3 regions of the Solibacillus sp. FSL W7-1472 genome follow, and region 3 is predicted to be linked to each of the others. Evidence: riboswitches for the same ligand, from Rfam matches in the RefSeq annotation. Region 3 holds a riboswitch; each other region holds the start of a gene.
What was found. Region 3 has a riboswitch for thiamine pyrophosphate ahead of tenA (thiaminase II). Riboswitches for the same ligand answer to the same signal wherever they lie in the genome.
Positions count from the first base shown of each region.

Region 1: another riboswitch for thiamine pyrophosphate. It lies ahead of thiW (energy coupling factor transporter S component ThiW); the one in region 3 lies ahead of tenA (thiaminase II).
Region 2: another riboswitch for thiamine pyrophosphate. It lies ahead of thiT (energy-coupled thiamine transporter ThiT); the one in region 3 lies ahead of tenA (thiaminase II).

Region 1 is NZ_CP150208.1:3,075,463-3,077,731, forward strand. It holds gene MKY07_RS15330 (nucleotidyltransferase) at 1-118, shown strand, start outside; gene MKY07_RS15335 (cupin domain-containing protein) at 198-770, shown strand; TPP riboswitch at 891-980, shown strand; gene thiW (energy coupling factor transporter S component ThiW) at 1,066-1,572, shown strand; gene MKY07_RS15345 (VOC family protein) at 1,869-2,264, opposite strand.
Region 2 is NZ_CP150208.1:3,416,543-3,418,811, reverse strand. It holds gene MKY07_RS17160 (SMC family ATPase) at 1-352, shown strand, start outside; gene MKY07_RS17155 (hypothetical protein) at 409-537, opposite strand; gene MKY07_RS17150 (DUF4870 domain-containing protein) at 605-937, opposite strand; TPP riboswitch at 1,054-1,162, shown strand; gene thiT (energy-coupled thiamine transporter ThiT) at 1,293-1,859, shown strand; gene map (type I methionyl aminopeptidase) at 2,050-2,269, shown strand, end outside.
Region 3 is NZ_CP150208.1:2,650,698-2,652,966, forward strand. It holds gene thiM (hydroxyethylthiazole kinase) at 1-362, opposite strand, end outside; gene tenA (thiaminase II) at 340-1,032, opposite strand; TPP riboswitch at 1,110-1,208, opposite strand; TPP riboswitch at 1,275-1,373, opposite strand; gene MKY07_RS13195 (nitronate monooxygenase family protein) at 1,510-2,269, opposite strand, start outside.

The DNA.
Region 1 (2,269 bases), 420 kb from region 3:
AGCTGAGTTAAGTTATGAAAGAGTCATGTTCGTGCACTTTACAGAAATTATTGTATGTGGTGCTACCCTGTTTATTTTAATTTTCACATTAATCAATGCGTTGTATGTGTATTTTTAGATGGATGGCTACTAACGACAATAGGCACACACTGGTAAATTATTGCATATTTTAACTACAATAAAAAAGAGGTGAACTATTGAATCCGAATCAAGATTATACATCAGTGCAACCCCAGTTTACATTCGACCTTAATAAAAACCCGTTGTTCGTTAAAGACCAGCATAATTTTATTAATGTAATGGGCGTCAACCAGTTAAATACACTGGATAATATATCGCTGCTTGATATTTATTTGAGTGCCAATAATGTCATTGAACCGCACTACCACCAAAATGCGGCGGAACTTGTTTATTGTATTGCGGGAAGTGCGGTTGTTTCGATTTTGAATCCGTTTACGAAACAGCTAATGCATTTTCCGATTACCCCCGGCCAGGTGGCGAACGTTCCTCAAGGGTGGTGGCATTACGAAGTCGCCACGCAAAACAACACGCATCTGCTCGCCATTTTCAACGCACCGACACCTGAAGTCATTTTAGGTTCCGACCTCCTCAAGCTGACACCAGCAAATATTATGGCCCACACATATGGGATGAACGAAACTTTATGGACGCAGGCAGTTGCACCGGTTCGGCCGAATACGTTCATCGGTCCACCAAACCCATGGCAGCAAGTCCAGCCCGGCAATTATGGCGGTGGGTATGAGCAGTAGTTTTTCTCGGTCAAAGGAATCAAATTTCAAAAATGCATTTGCATAATGAAACGGCCGTGTTATGATAACTGTGAAATTAACCTAATATTGGAAGCAGGTAATCTGCTTATAATTGAATATGAAAACTACTAGGGGCGCCTGTTTGGCTGAGAAGAACCCTTTGCACCTGATCTAGGTAATACTAGCGTAGGAAAGTAGTGTCGATCCCTTTTTATTTGTTTTAGGCTGCGATACCACTTTCTTTAGTTGAAAGTGGTTTTTTTGTTGCAAAAATTTATTGTAAAGGATGGAAGAGATGAATAAAACGAGGAAGCTTACGTATTCAGCCATTATCGCTGCACTTACAACGATTCTCAGCAGTTTTGTGTACATCCCTTTAGGTTTTGCCAAAATATTTCCGATTCAGCATTTTGCCAATGTCGTATCGGCGGTGTTGCTCGGTCCATGGTATGCGGTATTACAGGCATTCCTTACATCGACATTGAGAAACTTAATGGGGACAGGCAGTATATTTGCTTATCCGGGGAGTATGATCGGTGCCTTTTTGGCTGCATTTCTGTTTGCTAAAACGAAGAAGTTAGCGTTTGCGGCAGTAGGTGAAGTAATCGGGACCGGGTTGCTCGGTGCGATGGCTACTTACCCGATCGCCATTTTATTTTTAGGTCAGGAAGCGGCGCTGTTCGGTTTTGTCCCGGCATTTATGATGAGTTCTTTTGCGGGGGCGCTTTTAGGCTATGGCTTGCTGAGGATTATGGTGAGAAACCGGGCGTTTGGCGGGATGCTTTATCAGAATGCCGGGTGAATGGAAGGTTTTTATTAGAAATTTTTGTGTCGATATTAGAACTCCTTGGCGGGATATTAGAACTTCTGCGCATGATATTAGAACAGATTGGTTTGTGATGGATATTAGAAGATTGCAGGGGGTTATTAGAACTTCTGTGGACGATATTTGAACATATTAAAGACTTATTAGCACAATGTACAATTATATTAGAAAATCTCACTTTTATTAGAAGATTTTAAAATATATTAGAACAACTCAGACCTTTATTAGAAAATGAAACGCCGGGTATCCATTCAGACACCCGGCACATTTTATTAAGGTAAATTAATCTGCCAAGATACTCCGTAACGGTCATTTACCCAGCCGAACTTCTTACTGAAACCGTAATTATCGATTGGCATTAGCGGATGCCCGCCTTCAAGCAATTTTTCATAAAGATGGTCGGTTTCTTCTTCCGTATCACACGTAATAAAAATAGAGAATGACGGTGTGAAGTCAAATTCATGCTTAATATTACTGTCAATGCACATAAATTCCTGACCTTTTATCGAAAAAGTGGCTTGCATGACTTTTCCTTCGTCTCCGCCTTCATTTGCCCCGTAGCGTACAATGCTTGTAATTTCCGCATCATCGATAAGTGATGTATAGAAGTTCATCGCTTCTTCAGCAACACCGCCTTGAAACATTAAAAATGGTTTTGCGCTTTTCATCGGAC
Region 2 (2,269 bases), 770 kb from region 3:
GCTCAGTATCGATGTATATGACAGCCATACAGGACAAACGCGGGATGTAAAAACATTGTCCGGCGGTGAAAAATTCAATGCCTCACTTTCATTAGCATTAGGAATGGCCGATGTTATTCAAAGTGTTCAAGGAAGTGTGCATATCGATACGATGTTTATCGATGAAGGCTTCGGTACATTGGATGAGGAGGCGTTAAGACGGGCAATCGATATTTTGATCGATCTTCAGCAAACAGGCCGCTTAATCGGCGTCATCTCCCATGTGGCCGAATTAAAAGCAGCAATGCCTGCCATTTTACAAGTCCAAAAGTTAAAAGAAGGCTACAGTAAAACAGAAATTATTATTAAATAAAAGACAACAAAAAACACATTTCACACGAGTTTTAGTGCGAAATGTGTTTTTCTGCGTTAACGTTTTGGCGTTCGTCGTGTAGTTGCTGGTTGGGGTGCAGATTTTTTATCCATCATTTTTTTAATGATCGGGTACACGATCGGTCCATATTTAATTGCGGTTTTAATGAGTTTATTTAATTTCATGATATACACTCCTTAACGAATACATTTCGTATAAAAAATATACCCAAAGAAGGAGCTATCATAAACATTAACGTAAAACTTTAATCGCTTGGACTAGATTCCAAATCGCCAGAATAAACGTAATAAGGACTAAAAGAATAAATCCGATAAAATGTGAACTAATAAAGAAATCCTGCACGCTCACTGTCAAAGTATTATTCCAGGAAAGAACGGAAGTGAAAAAGTAAATCATGTACAAAATCCCTAACAGTATTGGAATAAGTTGAGAAATAAAAGCTTTTTTAGAATGGCCTTTAACGGCTTGATCTTTCGTAACGATAAATATAATTACCGGTAAAATAAACGGTGCAAAATAAAAGCTCAAATAGCTTAATGCACTTAAACCTTTCGATTGATCCATCATTTATCACTCCTTCGTATCTATTATATGTAATTCTAGTACGTTTCAAAATAATAGCTGTTGAAAGTTGTAGAAATATTCGTTACAATGAGCATGTTCAAACAATAAAAATTTAGATGTACCACAAGGGGTGCCGAGAAAGTCGGCTGAGATTGTGCACGGGATTGCACTGACTCTTTGAACCTGTAAGTTAGCACTTGCGTAGGGATGTGGATAGAATCCGACTGTTCAAACGATAGTCAGGCTTTTGTCCTGATTATCGTTTTTTGCTTTTTCTAAATACCTAGAAGAAGTAAAAGTTCCATTCTATCCCTCTTCACTTTTGTTACATCGGATAAAAGAAAGGGGAATTGTTATGGACAGAAAAAAATTATTGATGATGGTGGAGATAGCGATATTTGCTGCCATCGGACTTGTATTGGACCAAGTATCTTTTAAAATGTGGGCACAGGGCGGGTCAATCAGCTTTGTTATGGTACCGATTATGTTAATGGCCATTCGTTGGGGGCTAACAGCAGGACTTGCAACTGGCTTGCTGATTGGCGTTATGCAAATGATGTTTGGCGCTTACATAGTACACTGGCTTCAGGCGATTTTAGATTACGGTCTTGCCTTTACAGTAGTAGGGTTAGCGGCAATTGTAAGAAAGCCATTATTACAGGCAACACAATCACTCAATAAAGTAAAAATGGCAATTTATATCGTTATAGGAGCTCTAATAGGCGGAGCTTTAAGATTTGTTTCGCACTTGCTCGCAGGTGTCGTGTTCTTTAAAGAGTACGCAGGCGATGATAATGTGTGGATCTACTCAATAATTTATAACAGTACTTATATGGTACCTGCAACAATAATTACAGCGGTTATTGCAGTTATATTATTCACATCTGCACCCCGTTTACTCCAAAAAGCACAAACACCATAATGAATGAAAAACTCAAAGCTTGCAGCAAGGGATTATTTTCCCGTTGCAAGCCTTTTCTAATTTCTATTGTACAATGTCGTATTAATTTGATCATAAATCCAAATAATTTTAAAATCCTTGAACAATTACAACCGATATTAAGTATGCTATAGTTAAGGGTAGACATTGTTTAAGAGGAAGGAAGTTACACATGATTGTTACTACACAAGAAGAAATAGAAGCGTTTAAAAAAATTGGACGCATTTGTGCTGAAATTCGCGAGGCAATGAAAGCTGCGACAGTACCTGGCGTGACAACGAAAGAATTAGATGAAATTGCAGGCCGTATGTTTGCGGAAGCAGGCGCGGTTTCTGGTCCTAAAGGCGAATACGATTTTCCGGGATATACATGCATTTCAGTAAATCACGAAG
Region 3 (2,269 bases):
GCCATTTCTCCAATATTGCAACGGATTACATTAATCTTTAAAAGGTCGAGCAATTGTTGTGCTGTCTCCGCTCGAAACTTCGTTGCCCCTACACCTACTGGATCAAAAACAACCGGAGTATTATGCATGTTTGCGCTAAGTCCTGCTTTCTTCATCGACTCTATTGTCCGCTCATTCAAAGTGCCCATATTTAAAAGCAAAGCATTGGCCTGGGCAGCCATTTCACCCACTTCTTCTATTGCATCCGCCATTACTGGTGAAGCTCCTACCGCCAGCAAGCCATTCGCTGTAAAATTTGCGACAACATAGTTGGTAATACAATGAACTAATGGTTGTTTATTATAAATTGCTTGCAGACTCATTTACATACACTCCTTGTTCCCAGCTTTGCTTCGTCCAAGGCATTTCCCAAAACATCCATTCGTAATAACAGCTTTTCTTAAAATGCTCCTGTAATACTTTAAGCTTTGCAGGTTGTTCTTTCGCATATCGATCTAGCATCGATTTTTGTACTTCAATATTTTGAAGCATCTCCTCGGAAGCATATAATGCAATCCACTGTTCATAAAGAGGTATATTGGGGCATGCATCTTTTAATCTTTGCCCAATTTCCTGGTACAGCCATGGGCATGGCAGGATTGCCGCAAATGCTTCTGCTACATCTCCGTTATGCACTGCATTGTACATATGGCTCACATAGTTATAGGCTGCTGGTGCTGGTTCGAATTTTTCCAAATCATCCGCTGTCACACCTAATTCTTTAAAAGTTGTACGATGCAACTCAAGCTCGGCATCATGGATAAACTTTGCTGTTTGCAGAAAATATTGAACATCATCATCCGTTGTCGCTTTTGCAGCTGCAAGAGCTAGTACTTTCGTATAATGTTTTAAATAATACGCATCCTGCAGCATATAAAACTTAAACTTCTCCAGCGGTAGACTCCCATCTGCAATCCCTTGTACAAAAGGATGATAGAAGCTAGCCTCCCAATAAAAATCCGTTTCTTTTCTTACCTTTTCACAAAATCCCATTGTTACTCCTCCTTTTTGTTGGCGGAAGCACAAAAAAGACGTCTCAACATATAGAGAGACGTCCCCAAAAAGTGTAAGTACCACTTTTCATTGCTCCCTACGTCCGTATTAACGGCCAGGTTCCAAGGGTCAGGTTTTAACCTTCTCAACACTGCTGTGTCCCCCCGCAAATCAAATGCTTGTGTATTTGCAAAAGAAAGACTCCACGTAAAATATACGCGGAGCCAAAGTAAGTACATATGTATAGCTTGTACTTTGCTCCCTACGTCCGTATTAACGGTCAGGTTCTAAGGGTCAGGTTTTAACCTTCTCAACACTGCTGTGTCCCCCCGCAAATGCATTTAATTACCCAGAGTGTAACAAATTAATTCGAACCGGGCAAGTGAATTCAATAAATTACGAAATTAATAGTTCAATAACAAATTCACAAAATAGCGCATCGTTAGTAAAAATCTGTTACTAATGATGCGCTGACATCTATTGTAGATGGGTTACTGCAGATCTTTTACCAGTCAGTTCCTGATAAGCCTGAGCATATTCCTCGGCCAGTTTATCGACATATTGTTTTGTGGAAGTAATCTCTTTAATCGCGCCAATTCCTTGCCCGCTGCCCCAAATATCTTTCCAGGCTTTTGCGGTATTATCGTTAAAGTTCATTGCTGAAGGATTACTTTCTTTTAAATTACTCGGGTCCATCCCCGCGTTCATGATAGAACCTTTCAAATAATTCCCGTGGATTCCTGTAAATAAATTGCTGTATACAATATCTTCTGCAGTACTATCAACAATCATCTGTTTATATTCTTGACGAGCAAACGCTTCTTCGGTCGCGATGAATGGTGAACCGATATAGCCAAAATCAGCCCCCATCGCCTGTGCAGCCAATACCGAATGTCCTCGTGCGATTGATCCTGATAAAGCTAATGGACCGTCAAACCATTCACGGATTTCCTGTACGAGCGCAAATGGGCTTTGCTGACCTGCATGGCCACCTGCACCTGTTGCTACAGCAATGATGCCGTCTGCACCTTTTTGAATCGCTTTTTTTGCAAAATGATTGTTAATGACATCATGGAAAACGATGCCTCCATAACTATGAGCTGCCTCAAATACTTCTTCACGTGCCCCAAGTGAAGTAATAATAATCGGAACTTTATATTTCACACAGAGCTCCATATCCTGTTCCAGACGTTCATTTGTTTTATGAACAATCTGATTAATGGCAAATGGCGCAGCC